DNA from 2 places in the Clostridium sp. ETTB3 genome. Region 2 is predicted to be linked to the other one. Evidence: a T-box and tRNA genes for the amino acid it is inferred to sense, from the RefSeq annotation. Region 2 holds a T-box; the other holds one or more tRNA genes.
The links. The T-box of region 2 lies ahead of gltX (glutamate--tRNA ligase). A T-box ahead of a tRNA ligase gene usually reads a tRNA of that ligase, here a tRNA-Glu.
Positions count from the first base shown of each region.

Region 1 (11,843 bases), 260 kb from region 2:
CATTATTTTTTATAATTCTACCTTCATTTTAACATGTGGAATATTAACTTCATCATAAACATCAGAGATAACATTAAATCCTACACTTTCATATAATCCTTTTGCATAAAGCTGTCCAGATAATACTACAATATTTTCATTTAAATTATTTTTTATAAAATCTAATGCTACCTTTATCATTTCTTGAGCTATTCCTTTTCTTCTATAACTTGAAAGTACTAATACTCTTCCAATAGAAGTATAATCATATCCTATTTCCTTAGGTACAATTCTACAATAAGCTACAACTTTATCATTTTCTTTTAACATTATATGATAACTAACTTTATCTTTATCATCAAATTCTTGATCTTCAACAATCTTTTGTTCACAAACAAAAACTTCAAATCTTGATTTTACAATTTCATATAATTCATCAATTGTTAATTCATTAAATGTCTTTATTGCAAAGTTCATAATATTTTACTGCTACTCGAAATATGGACAAACGTATCCATATTGAGATTTTTCCTTTTTCAACGTGACCTATTTTGTCTTGATAAACATAGACTACTTTAGTTTGATATGTCACTCCAAAGGCGTAAATTCCCGACTTAGCCATCGGTACATATCTATAAAATTTGTTTATGCTATTTTATAGATTTTTGCATCTCTTAAATTAAGACTTGCATTATAATCTCTATCTTCAACATACCCACAATCACAATTAAAAATTCTATCTTTAAGCTTTAAATCTTTTTTTATAGAACCACATTTATGACATAGTTTACTTGAATGATAAAATCTATCAACAATTCTTAATTCTATACCTAAGTCATTGCATTTATTTGATAATTTATTTCTAAATTCATTAAATTTCTGTTGTGCTACTGCTTTAGATAAATGCTTATTCCTCATCATTCCCTTAACATTTAAATCTTCTATCGTAATATAAGATGGTTTGTTTCTCACCACATTACTTACAACTTTATTTATATAATCAGTTCTTATGTTGTTAAGTCTTTGATAAAGTATTTGTACTTTAGCTATTTGTTTTTGGATATTTTGTCGAGTAGCTTCTCCCTTCTCTTTTTTATTTCTTATTTTTAAACTTTCATATTTCCTTGAAAGTCTTTTTTGCTCTCTTAATAATTTCTTTTCTAACTTCTTAACTCTTTGAGTTTTATTTATGTTTTTATAAATGATTTTATCGCTGCAAATAGCAAAATCTTTTATGCCTAAATCAATTCCTATACCTTGATTTGTATTTTTCTGTGGGATATTTTCTACATCTATTATTACAGACACATAATATCTATTTGCTTTCTTTGATACAGTTCCGCTAATAATTTTTGAGCCTATTGGAATGTAGCCATACTCCTTTAACCTTACGTTTTTTAATGTAGGTATCATTATTTTATGTCTATCCACTTTCCAATCGCCTTTATTATTCTTAGGAAAGTATAATTTAACATCACATTTATTTTTCTTTTTAAACTTAGGAAACTTAGCTTGACCTTTAAAAAACCTTTTATAAGCGATTTCGGCATTTTGTATAGCTTTTTTTCTAGCTTTAGAACCGCAATTATTTATCCAAGAGTATTCATCTAAAACTTTGATTTCATTATTTATATACTTATCAAAATCATTGGCACTCATAAACACCTGTTTCTTATCAATGAATCCATTTTTGTATTTAGTATATAGTTGATTGTTCGTTGATAAATATTCATTATATAGCCATCTACAAACTCCAATACTTTGATTGATTTTCTGTATTTGTTTTGTTGTTGGTTTTATCTCTACTTTGTAGGCTTTTAGCAATTTCTTCATCCCTTTCTATCTTTTTCTTATATTTTCTTAATCCGTAGATTCTACAACTAAAAACATGTAATATTGAAATTATATCTTGAGCTAATTCTTCTTACAGTGAAAGTAATTCGTTGTTTACAACTATTATTTTCACATTATATTTACTCAAAAATCGTTCAAACCAATCATATCCAAAACGAATAAATCTATCTTTATGAGTTACTATAATAGAATCAACTTTATTTTCCATTCATTCCTCAATAAGTTTATTCCATTTTCTATGATTGTAATTCAATCCACTACCTATATCTTCAATTATTTAATCTACTATTATTCCTTTGGAAGATGTAAAGTTTAAAAGAAATTCTATCTGATTTTTCAAATCATCTTTTTGCCAATTAGTAGAAACTCTAGTATAAATAACTGTCTTTCTATCATTATCAGAACCATTGATACCTTTAAACTCTAAATACTGTTCGTAAGTAAAATATCTTCTGTCTGTTAGTGTTCTTTTTACCTTTAATATGTTTTCTCTATCCCAACGTTGAAAGGTTTTTACACTCACTCCAAGTAATTCAGCAAAATCTTTTGGTTTGTAATTTGTTATGTGTTTACTGTTCATTAATATCACTCCTTGGGCACATATTAATACTTTTAAACACATTCATCAATATTTTAATTGACTATATATTCCTCCTTATATAATTATTATCTGAAACGCTATATTTACTTTGCTCATAGGAGTAAGTTCAAGCAACCAAATTAACAAGTAGGTAACTTCCACTAACTAAATCATAGATTTAGAGTGTCAGTTAAAATTTGGGCTTTCATATGAAACTCTCTATTCGCTTCACTCATAGGAGTAAGTTCAAGCAACCAAATTAAAATTTGGGCTTTCACTTATCTTATTTGGCCATTTCCATAAATAATATATTTAATAGTAGTTAGTTCTTTAAGCCCCATTGGTCCTCTTGCATGAAGCTTTTGAGTACTAATTCCTATTTCAGCACCAAATCCAAACTCTTCTCCATCTGTAAATCTAGTTGATGCATTTACATAAACAGCTGCTGCATCTACTTTTTGTAAGAACTTTTGAGAATTACCATAATCTTTAGTAATTATAGCTTCTGAATGTCCAGAACCATAATGATTAATAATATCAATTGCTTCATCAATATCATTTACAACTTTTACACCTATTATATAATCTAAATATTCATTATACCATTCTTCTTTATTTGCCTTTTTTATTGATGAATCATAAGCAATAGAAGATTTATCCCCTCTTATTTCTACATCCTTGTCTCTTAATGCTTTTAATATTATAGGCATAAAATCTTTAGCTATTTTTTCATGAACTAATAACTTTTCTGCTGCATTACATACTGAAGGTCTTGATGTTTTAGCATTTATAACTATATTTTTAGCCATTTCAAAATCTGCATATTCATCAACATATATATGACAATTTCCTGTTCCTGTCTCAATTACAGGAACTGTTGCATTTTTAACTACAGCTTGAATAAGTCCTGCTCCACCTCTTGGAATTAACACATCAATGTAGTCATTTAATTTCATCATTTCAGTTGCAACTTCCCTACTTGTATCTTCAATTAATTGAATTGAATCTTCTGGAAGCCCTACTGATTTAAGTCCTTCTCTTAATACTTTAACTATTGCTTTATTAGAATTAATAGCTTCACTTCCACCTCTTAAAATAACTGCATTACCCGCTTTAAAACAAAGTCCTGCTGCATCACTTGTTACGTTAGGTCTTGCTTCATATATTATTCCTATAACACCTAAAGGAACTCTCTTTTGTCCAATTTGAAGTCCATTTGGTCTTGTCCACATTCCTAATACCTCTCCTATTGGATCTGGTAATGCTACAACTTGTCTTAAACCATTTGACATGCCTTCTATTCTTTCCTCAGTTAATGCTAATCTATCTAACATAGATTTAGATGTACCCTTTTCCATTGATGCTTGTAAATCAATTTTATTAGCCTTAAGTATTTCTTCTTTATTATTAACTAAAGAATTAGCCATTGCATTTAATCCTTTATTTTTTTCTAATGTGCTTAAATTTGATAATATAAAAGAAACTTTTTTTGCTTTTTTACCCTTATTTATTAATTCATTCATTATTATAAAACTCCCTTCTATTTATTTTTTTTCATAAACAATGTTCCAACTTCTTTTCCTTCTACTATATCTATTAATAGTGATGGATTTTCCCCATTTGCTAATATCATGTTGCAATTTGCTGATATAGCTCTTTTAGCTGCAGTTAATTTTGTTGCCATTCCTCCAGTTCCAAGATTACTTCCTGCACCACCAGCACAAGCTTCTAATTCTGGTGTAATTTCTTCTACTGTTTTTATTAATTTTGAATTTGGATTTTTTCTTGGATCTGAGTCATAAAAACCATCTATATCAGATAATATAATTAATAAATCAGCACTAACTAATTCAGCAACTATTGCTGATAAGTTATCATTATCCCCAAATCTAACTATATTTTCAATTTCGTCTATAGCAACAGTATCATTTTCATTAACTATTGGTATAATTTTATTTTCTAATAAAGTTTCAAATGTATTTACAACATTTTCTCTTATATGATCATCTTCAACAACATCTCTTGTTAATAAAACTTGCCCAACAATATGGCTATATTCTCCAAAGAATTTACTATATATATGCATAAGTTCACATTGTCCTACAGCAGCAGCTGCTTGTTTTTCTTTTATACTCTTTGGTTTTTCTTTTAATTTAATCTTATTAACTCCAACACCAACTGCTCCAGATGAAACAAGAACAACTTCTTTTCCTGAATTCATTAAATCAGATAATACCCTTGTTAACTTTTCTATTCTTGTTAAGTTTATATTACCATTATCATAAGTAAGTGTTGATGTTCCTACTTTAATTACTATTCTATTACACCTTTTCATTTGCTCTCTATAGTTCAAACAGATCATCTCCTAAATCTTAATTTGTTATTTATATATTATAATTATCTTTATTAGTATTTACCATAAAAATTTCCTTTATATCTATATACAAATTTGCCTATTAAAATTATACGTGTCCATAAATTTGAATAAAAATTAAAACTTTTGAATAATTCTGTATAAAAATAAAAAATTATAAAGTTTTTCTAAATTTTTATGCATAAAATATGTTGATTTTTGATATCTTTGCATTTAGAATTAATGTAGTTTAATAATTAAAATTTTTTTGTTATAAAAGGAGAAAAAATGGAAGTTTCAAATTTAAAACCATTTGATAATGATAAAACTAAAGTTTCCTTAAAAGATAAGTTAAAATTCATTATTCCTTCTCTAATTGGTGTTTTATTGTTTATAATTCCAATAAAACATGAAGGCGATGTTACTATTCCAATAGCTATTTTTTCTGGAAAACTAGTAAATTTTCTTGGTGAATATTTAGTATACATAATTACCATAACACTGATTATTTCCGCTATATTTAGTTTTATAGCAACAGTTTTTAAGCCAAAATTTATAATAAATAATAAGCTTTTAAATTCACTATTTAGTACAACTTCAATTTGGTTAACTTCAAGAGTACTAGGTGGAATATTTGGATTACTTGTTACTCTTAATGTAGGACCTGAAATGATAATTAATAGTGATACTGGTGCTTTTGTATTACATGATCTTTTAACTGTATTATTTTCTATATTCTTATTTGCAGGATTATTCTTACCATTACTACTTAATTTTGGTTTATTAGAGTTTTTTGGTGCATTATTAACTAAAGTAATGAGACCAGTATTTAAATTACCTGGTCGTTCTTCAATTGACTGTATCACATCTTGGTTAGGTGATGGTACTTTAGGAATAATGCTAACTAGTAAACAATATGAAGATGGATTTTATACAGAAAGAGAAGCCGCTACTATAAGTACTACATTTTCAGCAGTTTCAATTACATTTAGTTTAGTTGTAATAAATACTGTTGGACTTGGAAATATGTTTGTTCCATTTTACTTAACTGTTAGTATTGCTGGTATAGTTGCTGCAATAATAATTCCAAGAATATATCCATTATCCAAAAAGAAAGATACATATTATAATGGAGAAAATAAAAAAATAGATGAATCTATTCCTAGTGGATATACATCTTTTTCATGGGGATATGAACAAGCTATAACAAAAGCAAGAAAAAATTCTAGCATAAAAGAATTCTTTACTGATGGTGCTAAAAATGTTTTAGAAATGTGGATTGGAGTCTTACCTGTTGTTATGTGTATGGCAACAATAGCACTTATAATAGCTAACTATACTCCAGTATTTAAAATCTTAGGAATACCTTTTATTCCTCTACTTCAATTATTACAAATACCTGAAGCTGCCCAAGCATCTCAAACATTAGTTGTTGGATTTGCTGATATGTTACTTCCTTCAGTTGTTGCTTCAACAACTATACAAAGTGAAATGACAAGATTTATAGTTGCTGCAGTTTCTGTAACTCAACTTATATATATGTCTGAAGTTGGTGGTGTTTTACTTGGTTCTAAGATTCCAATAAATATAAAAGAATTAATTATAATATTTATAGAAAGAACCTTAATAACTTTACCAGTTATAGTTTTAATTGCAAATTTTATATATTAAATATTTGGGGATGTCGCATTAAGAATAAATACTACAATATATTGTGTATAAAAGTTTTAGTGCGACAGCCCCTTTTTATAAAAAAAGGAGCAAACAAAAATTGTTTAACTCCAAAATCCTTGATAATGGTGACCTGTAGGGGAATCGAACCCCTGATTTCACCGTGAGAGGGTGACGTCTTTACCTCTTGACCAACAAGCCATATTGTTAATTTTTAACTTAACAATATTAATATTACCATATATCAAAAAAATATACTAGATATTTTTTCCATTTTATCTAATTTTTATTTTCCTATATCTATTATATGCACACATTATTTCTTGCTTTCTTACTATAGCAAAGCTTCCATATCCACCTTTAATATTTTCAATTCCAATAAGATTATTCTTTAATTCTTCAGTTATATTATCTGCAATTTGTGCTAAAGTTAAATTTTTTCCCATTAATTTATTTTCAGCATATTTCATAATTGCTCCAATTGTATTTAACTGTTCATTATCTACAATTTGTTCTACGGCTCTTAAATCTATATTTTCTTTATTAATAGAAATTCCATCCTTACCTAAAGTTTTAACCTTAACACCCTTTGGGCTACTTTCTATGGTCCCTTTAAGAATCACCCTATTAAAATCAATATCCACCTTTAAATTTTCATTTACATTAGTTATCCCTCTACTTAAAGCTTTTGCCTTTTTAGTAACTTCATAAGGTTCATAATTATCCATTTGAATTACTAAATCTGCAATATCAAAAAAGTCCCCTGAACTTCCTGCAACTAATATAGTTGATATTCCCTTTTGTTTATAAAGGCTTCTTGCTACATCAATAAATGGTGTTATAGGCTCTTTATCTTTAGATACAAGCTGTTGCATAACACTATCTCTAATCATAAAATTAGTAGCTGATGTATCTTCATCTATTAAAAATAATTTTGTTCCACTTTCAATACCCTCTATTATATTAGCTGCTTGTGATGTACTTCCACTTGCATTTTCAGTATAAAACTTCTTAGTATCTTTTCCATTTGGCAAATTATTAATGAATAAAGATATATCAGTCTTAGTTATTGCTCTTCCATCTTCTGCTCTAACTTTTAATGCAGTATTATCTGTTATGACAAATTCTCTTCCATCACCCTCAATGTGATTATATACTCCAAGCTCTAATGCCTTAAGCAATGTTGATTTTCCATGATAACCTCCACCAACTATTAATGTTATTCCTTCTGGTATTCCCATTCCTTTAATTAATCCTCTATTAGGTGTATTAAATTCTACCTCTAGCTCCTTAGGTGAAATAAACTTTTTACCATCTTTTAATGGTTTTTGAGAAATCCCACTTTCTCTTGGTAATATAGAATTATTTGCTATAAAGGCAATAAGTTTTTTATCTTTCAATTGTTTTCTTATAAATTCTTGATCTTCTAATAATTTTAATTTGTCATTTAAAGCTTTAATATTTATATTATTATAAATTAAAGTATTTTTAACTATATTAGGTATAATATTAAATAATATTTTTTCTAACTCTTTAGATAATACACTTCTTCCCCTTGCTGGAAATCCAACATAAAATCTAGCCTCTATTTTTTCATTATTTATTATTATTGAAGTTCTTTCTATTACTTGTTGAGAGCATTTACTTATTTCAATAAGTCCACTTTTACCTGAGCCAAATACTTTTTCTCCATACTTATATATATTTTTACTAAATAATCTAGTTAAAAAATCACAAATAGTAATTTTTTTATATTTTTCATCAAATAAATTTTTAGGAAAGTTATTATTACTATTTACTATAACTCTAATCCTTGATGGCGAAGCAAAAGGATCACCTTGAACATGATCTATACTTAAAATATAATCTTCAAAACTATATTGTCCTTCTAATGTCTTATAAGTTTTATATCCACGACCATCAATTTTTTCTAACTCTCTCTTTAAATCACTTAAGTTCTTCATATTTTACTTCCCTTCAGCAAAAAACTCATCAATTAATTTTTCACTCATTCTTCTATACATATTACTCATATTTACTAATGAACATAATAATAAAAAGTTTTTTTCAAACTCTCCATCAAAATTTTTATTTTCATCAACTTTATTGCTTATATTTTCAAATTTTGTAGAAACATCTATTTTAAAGCTTTTTTCATCATTATCACATTCCTCTAGAAAACTTGAATATAATTCTCTTAATGGATAATTTCCTTGCACAGATTTATTTATTATTTCATCTAAACATAATTTAATATCGTTTATTGATAATGCTCCCTTTAAATTATAAATTAAAGACATAAGTATAATATGTTCTTTTGAATATTTTTTATTTTTTATAGGTAATAAAAGCTTTCCTTTAGCATAATTATTAATCATTGTTTTTGTTAATATTTTTTCTTCATCATTTCTTTTTTGATTACTTAATTTAGATTCAAATAATTGAATTACTTGATCCATATATAAATCTATTTCTGGCACTTCTTCTAATTTAATATTACTTTCTAAAGATAAATTATTTAATATTTCTATTATATCCATAGCATCCTCCATATAGTTTTAAAAACTACTTATTATCACTATTATATTTTAATAATAATAGTATTTCCTAATATTTGCAAGAAAAACAGATGTATTTACTGATAATTTGCTTAAATCTACTTAAATTCACTTTGACTATAGTGAACAAATAGCAAATAATATTAATATAATAAAATGTAGTTTTTAAAACTACTTATTGAAATGAGAGGTGTTTATTTATATGTATAAAAAATTAAGAGAACCAATTAATTCTATAACTCATCTTGCTGGTGCTGGATTATCATTAATTGCTTTAATTGCCATGTTGCTTAAAGTAACATTCTCAGGTGGTCCTGCTATTTCAATATTATCTGTTACCATTTTTGGATTAAGTTTAATTCTTTTATATACAACTTCAGGAACTTATCATGGAATAGTATCAACTCAAAAAGTTATTTCATTTTTTCAAAAACTTGATCATTCAATGATTTTTATTTTAATTGCTGGTTCATATGCTCCATTTTGTTTAATAACAATTGGTGGTAAATTTGGATTTACAATGTTTACTGTAATGACTACTATTGCAATTTTAGGTATTGTATTTAAACTTTGTTGGTTTAATTGTCCTAGTTGGGTAGATAGTGCAATGTATATTGGAATGGGCTGGGCTGCATTATTTATGATTAAACCCTTATCAGCAATATTACCTGGAATAAGCTTATTTTGGTTAGTATTAGGTGGTATTTTTTATACTATAGGTGGAATAATTTATGCTACCAATTCTAAAAAATTGAAAATTGGTAATTGGGGCTTCCATGAAATATTTCATATATTCATATTGCTTGGTAGTTTAAGTCATTTCATATGTGTATATACTTATGTAATTTAATTTTTATAAAATATAAAAATTAAATTTAGCTACTATTAAATATGATTAATAATAAAAATTTAAAAATTATTTTATATAAAAATCCCTATAAAGTAAACTTCTTTAATACTTTACCTTATATGGATTTTTATCTTCTTACAACACTTTTACTATAATTAAAGAAAATTTTCTGCAATTGATAAAAGATTTTTTTTAGTATTTAAATTTTTATCATCAAGTACTTTTTCTAATAAAAATATTAATATTTCTCCAATAATTTTTCCTGGTTTAATATTTAAATGTGTCATTAAATCAGAACCAGTAACAGCTAAATCTTTTATATAAAGTGGTTCATTATTTTCAAGTATTAATTTTACTCTATTAGAAATATAATCAACCTTTTTTAAAAATGGAACTGGATCCCATAGTGCATTAATATCTGCTCTTTGAAGTTCAAAAAGAATAAATATATTTTTAGGTTCAACACGTCTTAATAATCTTTTTATTTCACCATCAGTTGGCATATAATTAACATCTAATACTAAATGATCATAAATAATCTTAGAAACTCTATCTATAGTATCATTATCAAACTTTAATCTTGATAATATCGGTTTACATATTATAGCGCCTTCTTTAGCATGCCCAGGAAAATAGCAGTGCCCATTAGGTAATTGTTTTAAGGTATTAAGTTTTCCAACATCATGAAAAAGTGCTGATAGCCTTAAAATTAAATCATTACTTGAGGTATTTTTTATTACATTTAAGGTATGATTAAAAACATCTCTATTATGATTATTACAAAGTGGAGTATATCCAACTAAACTATTAATTTCAGGAAGAATTATTTCTAAAATTCCTGTACCCCTAAGTAAGCTTAATCCTTCACAAGGATTGTTAGTAATTAATATCTTACATAATTCATCTCTAATTCTTTCAACACTTATATTTTTTATTAATTCATAATTTGCTTTTATAGCTAAATAAGTATCTTCTTCTATTTGAAATCCTAATTGGCAACTAAATCTAATTGCACGTAACATTCTTAATGCATCTTCTTGAAACCTTTTATTAGGATCTCCTACAGCTCTTATTACCTTATTTCTTATATCTTCTATTCCATTAAAATAATCTATTAAACCCTCTTTCTTATTATAAGCAAGAGCATTTACCGTAAAATCACGCCTTGATAAATCTTCTTTTATATTAAATACAAACTCAACTGATTCAGGGCGACGATTATCAATATATTTTCCTTCAGTTCTATAAGTAGTAACTTCTAAATTTTCATTATTTAATACTACTGTAACTGTTCCATGCTGTATTCCCGTTGGAATAGTTTTTTCAAATAATGATTGTGTTATGCTTGGTAATGCTGATGTAGTTATATCATAATCCTTAGGCATTAATCCCAACAATGAATCTCTAACACATCCCCCAACCATAAATGCCTCATAATTATTTTTATAAAAAGTATCAATAATAAATTGAACATTACTAGGTATATTAATAAACATGATAAATCATCCTTTAAATTAAATTTTCGTTATTATTATATTTTAACATAAATATTATTATAAAGGTTTATAACAATAAATTAGGACTAAAGTTAATTATTATTTATTAACTTTAATCCTTAAACTTTAATTAATTATTACCTTTGTTCCTGATTCTATATTATCATAAATCCACTTTGCATCTTCAGTTTTTAATCTTATGCAACCATGAGAAGCTGGTACTCCTAAAGTATAATCAACAACTTCACTTTGGTCCTTATTATAAGGAACAGAATGAAATAAATAATCTCCATAAAATTGAACCCAATACTTCCCACCTTGATTGTATTTATCTGAAAAAAACCATGCTCCACGTTCGCGTACATCAAATATTCCTGTTGGTGTTTTTTCAGATTCTATTCCTGTAGAACATTTAAAACTTTTAATTTTATCCCAATTATTTATTGAACCTTTATAAATATAAGTAATTTGATCTTTTAAATTTACATAAATTAAATTAGAT
Region 1 is NZ_CP199832.1:44,044-55,886, reverse strand. It holds gene ACUN06_RS00250 (GNAT family N-acetyltransferase) at 10-456, opposite strand; gene ACUN06_RS00245 (hypothetical protein) at 431-601, opposite strand; gene ACUN06_RS00240 (RNA-guided endonuclease InsQ/TnpB family protein) at 625-1,803, opposite strand; partial or broken gene ACUN06_RS00235 (IS607 family transposase) at 1,724-2,398, opposite strand; gene ACUN06_RS00230 (glutamate-5-semialdehyde dehydrogenase) at 2,692-3,936, opposite strand; gene proB (glutamate 5-kinase) at 3,954-4,748, opposite strand; gene ACUN06_RS00220 (YjiH family protein) at 5,055-6,437, shown strand; tRNA gene ACUN06_RS00215 (tRNA-Glu) at 6,564-6,638, opposite strand; gene ACUN06_RS00210 (ABC-ATPase domain-containing protein) at 6,713-8,401, opposite strand; gene ACUN06_RS00205 (DUF1836 domain-containing protein) at 8,405-8,977, opposite strand; gene trhA (PAQR family membrane homeostasis protein TrhA) at 9,198-9,845, shown strand; gene ACUN06_RS00195 (CCA tRNA nucleotidyltransferase) at 10,001-11,341, opposite strand; gene ACUN06_RS00190 (L,D-transpeptidase) at 11,468-11,843, opposite strand, start outside.
Region 1: it encodes a tRNA-Glu, which carries the amino acid that the T-box ahead of gltX (glutamate--tRNA ligase) is inferred to sense. The anticodon was not compared.

Region 2 (11,843 bases):
GGGAAGTAGTTGATAGAGTTATTTCTGCTTATGATACAGAAAGATATAACATAAATGAAATTAAAAGAATAGTTAAAATTGGTTTTGAAACAGCAATGAAGAGAAATAAAAAATTAACTAGTGTTGATAAGGCTAATATATTGGAAAGTTCAAGATTATGGAGAAGTGTTGTTGAGGAAATGTCTAAAGAATATCCTGAAGTTGAAGTAAATCATTTATATATTGACAATGCATCAATGCAATTAGTAAGAGACCCTAAACAATTTGATGTAATTGTTACTTCAAATATGTTTGGTGATATTTTGTCTGATGAAGCTTCAATGATTACTGGTTCAATAGGAATGCTTCCTTCAGCATCATTAGGAGAAGGTACATTAGGCATGTATGAGCCAATTCATGGTTCAGCTCCTAATATTGCAGGAAAAGGAATAGCCAATCCATTAGCAACAATTCTTTCAACTGCAATGATGTTAAGATATAGCTTTAATTTAGAACAAGAAGCAAGGGATATTGAAGATGCAGTAATTAAAGTATTAGAAGAAGGGTATAGAACTGGAGATATAAAAAGTAAAGGAACTACACTTGTTGGAACAAAAGAAATGGGACAACTTGTTGTAGAAAAAATTTAAGATAGTTAGGAATTAGTAGTGAGTAGTTAGGAGTTTTAGAAAATATAAATTTAAGGGGATGTCGCATTAAGAATAAATACTACAATATATTGTGTATAAAATTTTTAGTGCGACATCCCCATCCTAAACTACAAACTATAAACTAAACCATAGAGGTGATATAAATGAGAAGTGATGTAGTTAAGAAGGGAGTTGCAAAGGCTCCTCATAGAGCTTTGTTTAAAGCATCAGGATTAACTGATGAAGAAATAAATAAGCCTTTAATAGGAATTGTAACATCTCAAAATGATATAATTCCTGGACATATTAACTTAGATAAGATTGTTGAAGCTGTTAAAAAGGGAGTATTAATGGCAGGAGGAACTCCATTAGTATTTCCAACTATAGGTGTATGTGATGGAATTGCAATGGGACATGAAGGAATGAAATATTCACTTGTAACAAGGGAACTAATTGCTGATTCTGTTGAATGTATGGCAAATGCTCATGCTTTTGATGCTTTAGTATTTATACCAAACTGTGACAAGATAGTTCCAGGTATGGTTATGGCGGCATTAAGAGTAAATGTTCCATCAGTAATGGTTAGTGGTGGACCTATGTTAGCAGGGAAATTTAAAGGTAAGGAAGTATCTTTATCAACAATGTTTGAAGCAGTTGGATCAGTTGAAAGTGGCTTAATGCTTGAATCTGATTTAGCAGAATTAGAAGAAAAGGCATGCCCTACATGTGGTTCATGTTCAGGGATGTTTACAGCAAATTCTATGAATTGCTTATGTGAAGTTTTAGGTTTAGCATTACCTGGTAATGGGACAATTCCTGCTGTTTATTCTGAAAGAATAAGACTTGCTAAATATGCAGGTATGGCTGTAATGAATTTATTAGAAAAAGATATTAAGCCAAGAGATATAGTAACAAAGGATTCTATTAAAAATGCATTAACAGTAGATATGGCACTTGGATGTTCAACAAATAGTGTTCTTCATTTAACTGCTATTGCAAATGAGGCTAAAATTCCAATGAATCTTGATATTATAAATGAAATGTCAGCTAAGGTACCAAATCTTTGTAAATTAGCACCAGCATCTGATACACATATTGAAGATTTATATGCAGCTGGTGGAATTAAAGCTGTAATGAGTGAATTAAATAAAAAGAATTTATTAAATTTAAATTGTATTACTGCAACTGGTAAAACTGTTGAGGAAAATATTAAAGATGCTAAGGTTTTAGATTATTCAGTAATAAAACATATAGAAGAACCATATAGCCAAACTGGTGGTATAGCAATATTAAAAGGAAATTTAGCTCCAGATGGCGCAGTTGTTAAAAGATCAGCAGTTTTAAAGGAAATGCTTACACATAAAGGACCAGCTAAGGTTTTTGATTCTGAGGAAGAAGCTATAGAAGCTATTTTAGGAAAGAAAATTGTAAAAGGTGATGTTGTAGTTATTAGATATGAGGGTCCAAAGGGTGGGCCAGGAATGAGAGAAATGTTATCACCAACTTCTGCAATTTGTGGAATGGGACTTGATTCATGCGTTGCACTTATTACTGATGGAAGATTTAGTGGGGCAACTAAAGGAGCAGCAATAGGACATGTTTCTCCAGAAGCAGCTGATGGTGGAAATATTGCTTTAGTACAAGATGGAGATATTATTTCTATTGATATTTCAAATGGAAATTTAGATTTACTTGTAACAGATGAGGAATTAGCTAAGCGTAAAGAAAATTTAAAGCCATTTGAACCAAAGGTTAAAGAAGGCTATTTATCAAGATATGCTAGGTTAGTAAGCTCTGCAAGTAGTGGAGCAGTGTTTAGATAGTGGATAGTTAAGTGACAAGTGACAAGTTTCAAGTGACAAGTTAAGGAGGAAACTCCTTGGGGAGTTTCTGAAAAATATATTTATTAAATTCAGCCTAAGCTGAATTTATACCTAAACTTGCCACTTGTCACTGAATAAGCTTGTCACTGAATAAGCTTGTCACTAAAAAATGGGGGTGTTTTAAATGTTACTGACAGGTGCTGAAATTCTTGTTAAGTCTTTATTAAATCAGGGTGTTGATACTGTTTTTGGATATCCTGGGGGGGCTGTTTTAAATATATATGATTATTTATACAAATATAAAGAGCAAATAAAGCATTATTTAACTTGCCATGAGCAGGGAGCAGCACATGCAGCAGATGGATATGCAAGATCTTCAGGTAAGGTTGGAGTATGTATTGCAACATCTGGACCAGGTGCAACAAACCTTGTAACTGGTATTGCAACGGCATATATGGATTCAGTTCCTTTAGTTGCAATAACAGGAAATGTTCAAAAGAGTTTGCTTGGAAGGGACAGTTTCCAAGAGGTTGATATTACAGGAATAACAATGCCAATTACAAAACACAATTTTATTGTTAAGGATATTAATAATTTAGAAGAAACTATTAGAAAGGCATTTTATATTGCAAAGGAAGGAAGGCCAGGACCGGTATTAATAGATATTCCAAAGGATATAACATCTGATAAGACGGAATATAAGGGATTAAGTCCATTACCAGTTGAGCCAAAAAGTAAGCATATTACTGTTACTTCATTAAATGAGGCAGCTAAGTATATTAATGATTCAGAAAAACCTCTTATTTATGCAGGGGGAGGAGTTATAAACTCAGATGCTACTGAAGAATTAATTAATTTTGCAGAAAAGATAAATGCACCAGTTGCAACAACATTAATGTGTAGAGGTGCAATTCCTTCAGAACATAGATTAAGTACAGGAATGATAGGAATGCATGGAAGTAATGCATCAAATATTTTAGCAACTAAATGTGATTTAATAATTGCTCTTGGGGCAAGATTTAGTGATAGGGTAATTAGTGATAAGGAATTTATAAATAATGCTAAAATTATTCAAATAGATGTTGATCCAGCAGAAATTAATAAGAATGTAAGGGTTGATTCATTTATTATTGGAGATATTAAAGTTGCATTACAAAAATTAATGCCATTAATAAATGAAAAAAGAAATGAAAATTGGTTAAAAACTGTGGAAGAATTAAAGCTTTTATCTATTACTAAAAATAATAGTGATGATGGTGAACAATTAACACCTAGATTTTTATTTGAAAAGCTTAGTTCTTTAGATGATGGCAGTTTTGTCATGACAACAGAAGTTGGACAGCATCAAATGTGGACAGCACAATATTTTAATTTTAAAACTCCAAGAACATTAATTTCATCAGGTGGTCTTGGAACCATGGGATTTGGATTAGGAGCAGCAATTGGAGTAAAAGTTGCTAGTCCAAATAAAATTGTATTTAATATTGCTGGTGATGGAAGCTTTGGAATGAACTGCAATGAATTTGCAACAGCTGTTAAGTATAATATTCCAATTAAAATTATTGTTATGAATAATAATGCATTGGGTATGGTTAGACAGTGGCAAAGTTTATTTTATGAAGCAAGATATTCTCAAACTACATTAGATAGGGCAACTGATTTTGTTAAGCTTGCAGAAGCTTTTGGAGGAGTTGGATTTAGAGTAGAAAAAAGAGATGAACTTGATGGTGTATTAAAGGAAGCTTTATCTGTAAATAGGCCAGTAATAATAGATTATAAAATTGATAGTGATAAGAAGGTATTTCCGATGGTTGCTCCAGGGGCACCAATTCATCAAATTATTAATGAAGAAGATTTAGAAGGAAAATAAAAAAACAGCAATTAAATAGTTAATTTAAATTTCTATCAAAATATGAATGGTAGTAAATTTTTATAGATAAAAAATAAATAAGTCGGGGGTATTAAATATGGCAAAAATGTTTTATGAAAAGGACACAAATTTAGGGTTATTAAAAGGGAAAAAGGTTGCAGTTATTGGTTATGGTAGCCAAGGACATGCACATGCATTAAATCTTCATGAAAGTGGAGTTGATGTAGTTGTTGGATTATATGAAGGCAGTAAGTCTTGGGATAGGGTTAAGGAAGCTGGCTTAGAAGTTGCTACAGTTGCAAATGCAGTTAAGTCTTCAGATGTAGTTATGGTTTTAGTACCAGATGAAAAGCAAGCTAAATTATATAAGGAAGAAATAGCTCCATATTTAGAAGAGGGAAATGCTTTAGCATTTGCTCATGGGTTTAACATTCATTATGGACAAATTGTTCCACCAGCTAATGTTGATGTATTTATGGTTGCACCAAAGGGACCAGGACATATGGTAAGAAGAACTTATACAGAAGGTTCAGGAGTTCCTTGCTTAATAGCGGTTCAACAAGATTATACTGGAAATGCTAAAGAAGTTGCATTAGCTTATTCTAATGGTATTGGTGGAGCTAGAGCAGGTGTATTAGAAACTACTTTTAAGGATGAAACTGAAACAGATTTATTTGGTGAACAAGCTGTTCTTTGTGGTGGAGTTACTGCACTTATAAAGGCTGGCTTTGAAACTTTAGTAGAAGCAGGGTATGCTCCTGAAAATGCTTATTTTGAATGTTTACATGAAATGAAACTTATTGTTGATTTAATGTATCAAGGTGGTATGGCTGCAATGAGATATTCTATTTCAGATACTGCTGAATATGGTGATTATGTAACTGGTAGCAGAATAGTTACTGATGAAACAAAGAAGGAAATGAAGAAAGTATTAACTGAAATTCAAGATGGTACATTTGCTAGAAACTGGTTAATGGAAAATCAAGTAGGAAGACCTCAATTTAATGCAATGAGAAGAATGGAAGCAGAACACCCAATTGAAAAGGTTGGTAAAGAGTTAAGAGAAATGATGTCTTGGATTGATACTAAGAATTTAGATTAATTAATTATTTATATAAATTTATAATTTTATTAGTTATAAGGGGAATATCTTTTAAGGTATTCCTTTTATTAGTTTATTTATTAGTTTATTTAATAGTTTACTTTAGAAAAAGGTTAATAAACAAAAACACGAACAATATTTTTTAAAAGTAATTAAAAATATAAAAAAATAATAAAAAACATGGACAAATATTAAAAAATATATTATATTATTCATATAATTTGTTTGTTAATAATATTAATTATGTAAACATTGAATTATATTTGTTGATTTTATGGGAGGAGATATATTGCAAAATAATGAGGGGGTAATTAAGTGATAAATTTAATATCTAAGTATTTTAATTTTCAAGAAAAGGATACTAACTTGAAAACAGAAACAGTAGCAGGAGTAACAACATTTTTAACAATGGCATATGCATTATTTTTAATTCCTAGTGTTTTAGGTGATGCAGGAATGCCAGAAAAAAGTGTGTTTGCTGCAACAGCATTGGCAGCTGCAATTGGGACTTTTATTATGGGGATATTTGCAAAGTTTCCAATGGGATTAGCGCCAGGGGTTGGATTAAATGCTTTCTTTACATATAGTGTTTGTATAGGAATGGATATTCCATGGCAAACAGCATTATCAGGTGTATTAGCATCTGGAATTATATTTTTAATAGTGTCAATTACAGGAATAAGAGAAATAGTTATAAAAGCAATACCAACAAATTTAAAATTTGCTGTAAGTGCAGGAATTGGATTGTTTATAGCTTTTATTGGATTAAAGAATGCTGGAATAGTTGTGGCAAATGAATCAACATTTGTAGGTCTTGGAGATTTAACAAATCCAACAGTATTACTTTCTGTATTTGGTCTTATTGTAATAGCAATATTAATGGTTAGAGGGTCTAATATAGCAATATTTATTGGTATGGTAGCAACGGTAATTGTAGGAATGATTTTTGGTTTAATAAATTTTCCAGATAAAATAATATCAATGCCACCATCAATTGCACCTACATTTGGAGTTGCAATTAAAAATATAGGAAATATATTTAATCCTCAAATGATATTAGTTATATTTACATTTTTATTTATGGATTTTTTTGATACAGCAGGGACAATGGTTGCAGTTGGGTCTAAGATTGGATTATTAAAAAATGATGGATCAATTGAAGGTGGTTCTAAAGCATTATTATCAGATTCAGTTGCTACTTGTATAGGAGCAATATTTGGGACTACTAATACAACTTCTTATGTTGAATCATTATCAGGAGTAGCAGTGGGAGCAAAAACAGGATTTTCAAGTGTTGTAGTAGGAATTTTATTTTTAATTTCATTATTTTTCTCACCATTACTTACAGTAATTACTTCAGCAGTAACTGCACCAGCTCTTATTATAGTTGGGTCATTAATGTGTAGTAGTCTTAAGGAAATTGAATGGGATAAACCAGAAGTTTCAATATCATCATTTTTAACTGTAATATTAATGCCATTAACTTATAGCATTGGGGAGGGAATAGCATGTGGATTTTTAGCATATGTAGTCCTTATGTCTTTTAAGGGAAAAGTTAAAAAGGTTCATCCAGTTATGTATGTTTTATCAGGATTATTTATAATATATTTTGCAGTAAGATAATGAATAAAACTTTACAATAATAATTGCAGTCTGTATAATTAACTTGTAATTTGTTAAAACTAATACAGTAGATTGCATTGAAGAGGAGCAGTAAATAAAATTTTAACTTAAAGCGATTTAGGGATGGTGTAAGCCTAAAATTTAAAACTATTGAAGGAAACCTTGGAGCAATAAAAATTAATAAGTATTTGAGTGGGTTAATAATTTATATTAACCAATTTAGGTGGTAACGCGGAATATAAGTTTTCGTCCTAATAATATTTGGGATGGAAACTTTTTTATTTGGATATAAATGGGTGTACCTCCGTGGAACAACCATTTTTTATATATTATATATAAAGGAGCATTAAATATGGCGTTTGAAAAATTAGCTGAAATAATATTCCCTAATGTTGAACATGATAGAGAATATTATATAGCAAAATACCCAAAAAGAAACTTAAAAGAAGGTGCTAGAGTAACTAGATATGCACCATCACCAACAGGATTTCAACATATAGGTGGAGTTTTTGCTGCATTAATCAATGAAAGATTAGCAAGCCAAAGTGAAGGAGTTTTTTATTTAAGAATAGAAGATACAGACCAAAAGAGAGAAGTTGAAGGTGCTATTGAAGATACAATTGAAACTATGCACAATTTTGGAATGGACTTTAGCGAAGGAATGACTGGTCAAGAAACTTCAAAAGGTGAATATGGCCCATACAGACAAAGTGAAAGAGCTGAAATATACAGAACTTTTGCTAAAGATTTATTATTAAAAGGTTTAGCATATCCAGATTTTTGTACTCCAGAAGAATTAGCTGCTTTAAGAGAAGAGCAAATAGCTAATAAGATAACTCCAGGATACTATGGAGAATATGCTAAATATAGAAATATTACTGAAGAAGAAGCTATTGAAAGAATAAACAATGGTGAAACTTATATTTTAAGATTAAAATCACCAGGAAATATTGAAAATAGAGTAGAATTCCACGATTTAATAAAGGGAGATATATCTTTCCCAGAAAATAATCAAGATGTAGTTTTAATAAAAGGAGATGGGCTTCCAACATATCACTTTGCACATGCAATAGATGATTATTTAATGAGAACTACAGATGTAATAAGAGGAGAAGAGTGGTTATCATCACTTCCAATACACGTTCAATTATTTGAAGTATTAGGATTTGAAAGACCAAACTATGCTCATATTCCAACAATAATGAAACAAGAAGGTGGATCTAAGAGAAAGCTTTCTAAGAGAAAAGATGCTGAAGCAGCTGTTTCTTATTATAATGAAGTTGGATATCCAGTAGTATGTGTTATTGAATACTTATTAAACATAGTAAATTCAAGTTATGAAGAATGGAGAGCAGAAAATCCAATTGCTGATTATCATGAATTCCATGTTGCTTTAGAAAAAATGAGTAAGAGCGGAGCATTATTTGATTTAGTTAAATTAAATGACGTTTCTAAAGATGTTATAGCTAGAATGCCAGCAGATAAAGTATATGAACAATATACTGCATGGGCTAAACAATATGATGAAGAAATGTATAACTTAGTAACTTCAAATGAAGCTATGGCAAGAGAAATATTTAATATAGATAAAGAAGGTCCAAAACCAAGAAAAGACTTTGCAAAGTGGGATGAAGTTAAGGATAAGATATTCTATTTCTTTGATGAATTATTCTATAATGAAACTGCAGAGCAGGTTGAGTTACCAAAAACTTTATTATTAGAAAATGCTAAAGCTATAATTGAAGAATATGCTAAAAAGTTTACTTTTAATATAGGAAGTCAAGAAAACTGGTTTGAAGAATTAAAAGTAATTGGAGCAGAACTTGGATATTGTGCAAATAGAAAAGAATTTAAGGCTAACCCAGAAGCTTATAAGGGAATGATTTCTGATGTTGCAGGTGCAGTAAGAAGTGCATTATCACATAGAACAAATACTCCAGATCTTTATACTATAATGCAAATTATAGGAGAAGAAAAGGTTAGAGAAAGATTTAATAGATTTTTAGAGTTATAAAAATTAAAAGATTTTTAACTAGAAAAAATGCTATATTTTATCTATAAGAAAAAAGAGCTGTATTTAGATTATAGAATTAGTCTAAATACAGTATTTTTTATGATTAGATTAGTAAAAAATAAAGTTATAAAATTATAGAAAAAAATGTGCTTTTTTTCATTATTTTAATTTAAATTCACAACTTGGTCCAAAATGAAATTAATACAAGGTATTAAAGAAAATAAAGTGTACAAACTATTATTGTAGCGGTGGTAGAACTAAGTATAGACTTGGCTGTATCAGGGCTAAATTTAATAGGACATTGGAGGAAAATATTATGAGTAATAATTCAAACTGTGGATGTCATAAAGAAGGTAAAGGAGAGCACAATTCACACACTGGATGTGGATGTCATGAAGGACAAAAAACAGCAGTAAATAATCAATGGGCATCACCTGCAAGTGCAAAATCAGAAATAGAAAATAAATGTGGATGTGATCATAAAATTAAATAATATTAATAGAAATCAATTTAAAAATAATTTATAGAAATAACTTCTAGTATTAAATTAATAAAAGCGAGCAAAATAATATTGTTAAGAGTTTCAGGAGTATAGACCAATGTGATAAAAAATAAGACTAGTTCAATATTTTAACTATTTTATAGCTTGTGTATCTACAAAATGCGTTATACATAATTATATAAGTAAAGACTTGGTTCAGTGTGCATTTAATTATAAAAAATTACTGTGTATGAAACCTCAACGAACACTTACTATACCTAATTAAAAATTAAAGAAAGGCAAATTGCCTTTCTTTAATTTTTTTTATTTTAATTTAAATGAAGATTTTAAAGGTACAATTCTATTAAATACTAATTTATCATTAGTAGTATATTTAGTATCAATATTAAAGAAACCATTTCTAACTAATTGGAATTTATCTTGAGGTTTAGCATTTTCAACAGCTGTTGGTTCAATGAATCCTTGTAAAATTTCTAAAGAGTTAGGATTTATTTGTTCTAAGAAATGCTTACCTTCATTTTCAGGAGCATCATCTAATATTAAAGGTTCATACAATCTAAATTCAGCAGGTACACAGTTATTTGCATCTACCCAGTGAATAGTTCCTTTAACCTTTCTTCCTGTAAATCCAGAACCACTTTTAGTTTCAGGATCATAAGTGCAATGAATTTCAGTTACATTGCCATTTTCATCTTTAATTACTTCATTACATTTAACAAAGTAAGCACCCATTAATCTAACTTCATTACCAGGGAATAATCTGAAATATTTCTTTATTGGAACTTCCATAAAGTCTTCTTGTTCAACATATAATTCTCTTGAAAATGGAACAAGTCTCTTTCCAAATGATTCATCTTTAGCATTGTTGCTAACTTCTAACATTTCAGTTTGCCCTTCTGGATAATTAGTAATAACTAATTTTAAAGGTTTTAAAATAGCCATTGCATTAGGAGCCTTTAATTGTAAATCTTCTCTTACAAAATAATCAAGCATTTGAGAATCTACTGTAGAATTTGCTTTAGCAACACCAATAGCAGAACAGAAATTCTTTAATGCTTCTGGTGTACATCCTCTTCTTCTTAAGCCACAAATAGTAGGCATTCTTGGATCATCCCATCCATCAACAACACCTTCATCAACTAATTGTTTAAGTTTTCTTTTACTCATAACAGTATTAGTCATGTTTAATCTAGCAAATTCTATTTGTCTAGGCTGAGCTTCCATTTCACATTCTCTAACAACCCAATCATATAAAGGTCTATGATCCTCAAATTCTAAAGTACAAATAGAGTGAGTTACCTTTTCTATGGCATCTTCTAATGGATGAGCAAAATCATACATAGGGTAGATGCACCATTTATCTCCAGTGTTATGGTGAGTTGCATGAGCAATTCTATAGATTATAGGATCTCTCATATTCATATTAGGAGAAGACATATCAATTTTAGCTCTTAAAACTTTTTCTCCATCTGAAAATTCACCATTTTTCATTCTTTCAAATAAATCTAAATTTTCCTCAACACTTCTGTTTCTATAAGGACTTTCTTTACCAGGTTCAGTTAAAGTACCTCTATATTCTTTAGCTTCTTCTGGAGTTAAGTCACAAACATAAGCTAATCCTTTTTTTATTAAAAGAACAGCTCTGTTATACATTTCATCGAAATAATCAGATGCAAAGTAAAGTTCATCCCAATTTCCACCAAGCCATTTTACATCTTCTTTTATTGATTCAACATATTCTGTATCTTCTTTTACAGGGTTAGTGTCATCAAATCTAAGATGTGTTTTACCATGGAATTCTTCAGCTAATCCAAAATTTAAAAGAATAGACTTTGCATGACCTATATGAAGGTATCCATTTGGTTCTGGTGGAAAACGAGTTATTATTTCTTGGTGTTTTCCACTTTCTAAATCATTTACTATTATATTTCTTATAAAATTAGAAGAATTAATTTCAGTTGACATAATTTACATCTCCTATTGACTATTAATTTTAGGGGTGAACTACTCTCCACTTATAGAAGTGGGAGCTTCTTAGTCAATATACCTAACGGTACAAGTTTACCCAAGCTTATTTAGTGTCTAAATCCGTTATTATTACTCATTTCTATCATTTAATACTGACTATATTGTACTATTCTTGTTGACTATCGTCAAGTGCTGTCCATCTCCCATTTTAGAAGATGGGAGATGGACAGCACATTTCAGATAAAAAATAATTATTTCCTAATTATATAAAATTTATAACATATATTTTACTATTACTAATACTAATAATTT
Region 2 is NZ_CP199832.1:303,115-314,957, forward strand. It holds gene leuB (3-isopropylmalate dehydrogenase) at 1-629, shown strand, start outside; gene ilvD (dihydroxy-acid dehydratase) at 794-2,452, shown strand; gene ilvB (biosynthetic-type acetolactate synthase large subunit) at 2,637-4,322, shown strand; gene ilvC (ketol-acid reductoisomerase) at 4,420-5,424, shown strand; gene ACUN06_RS01585 (NCS2 family permease) at 5,740-7,047, shown strand; T-box leader at 7,116-7,304, shown strand; gene gltX (glutamate--tRNA ligase) at 7,400-9,061, shown strand; gene ACUN06_RS01595 (hypothetical protein) at 9,378-9,554, shown strand; gene ACUN06_RS01600 (glutamine--tRNA ligase/YqeY domain fusion protein) at 9,867-11,528, opposite strand.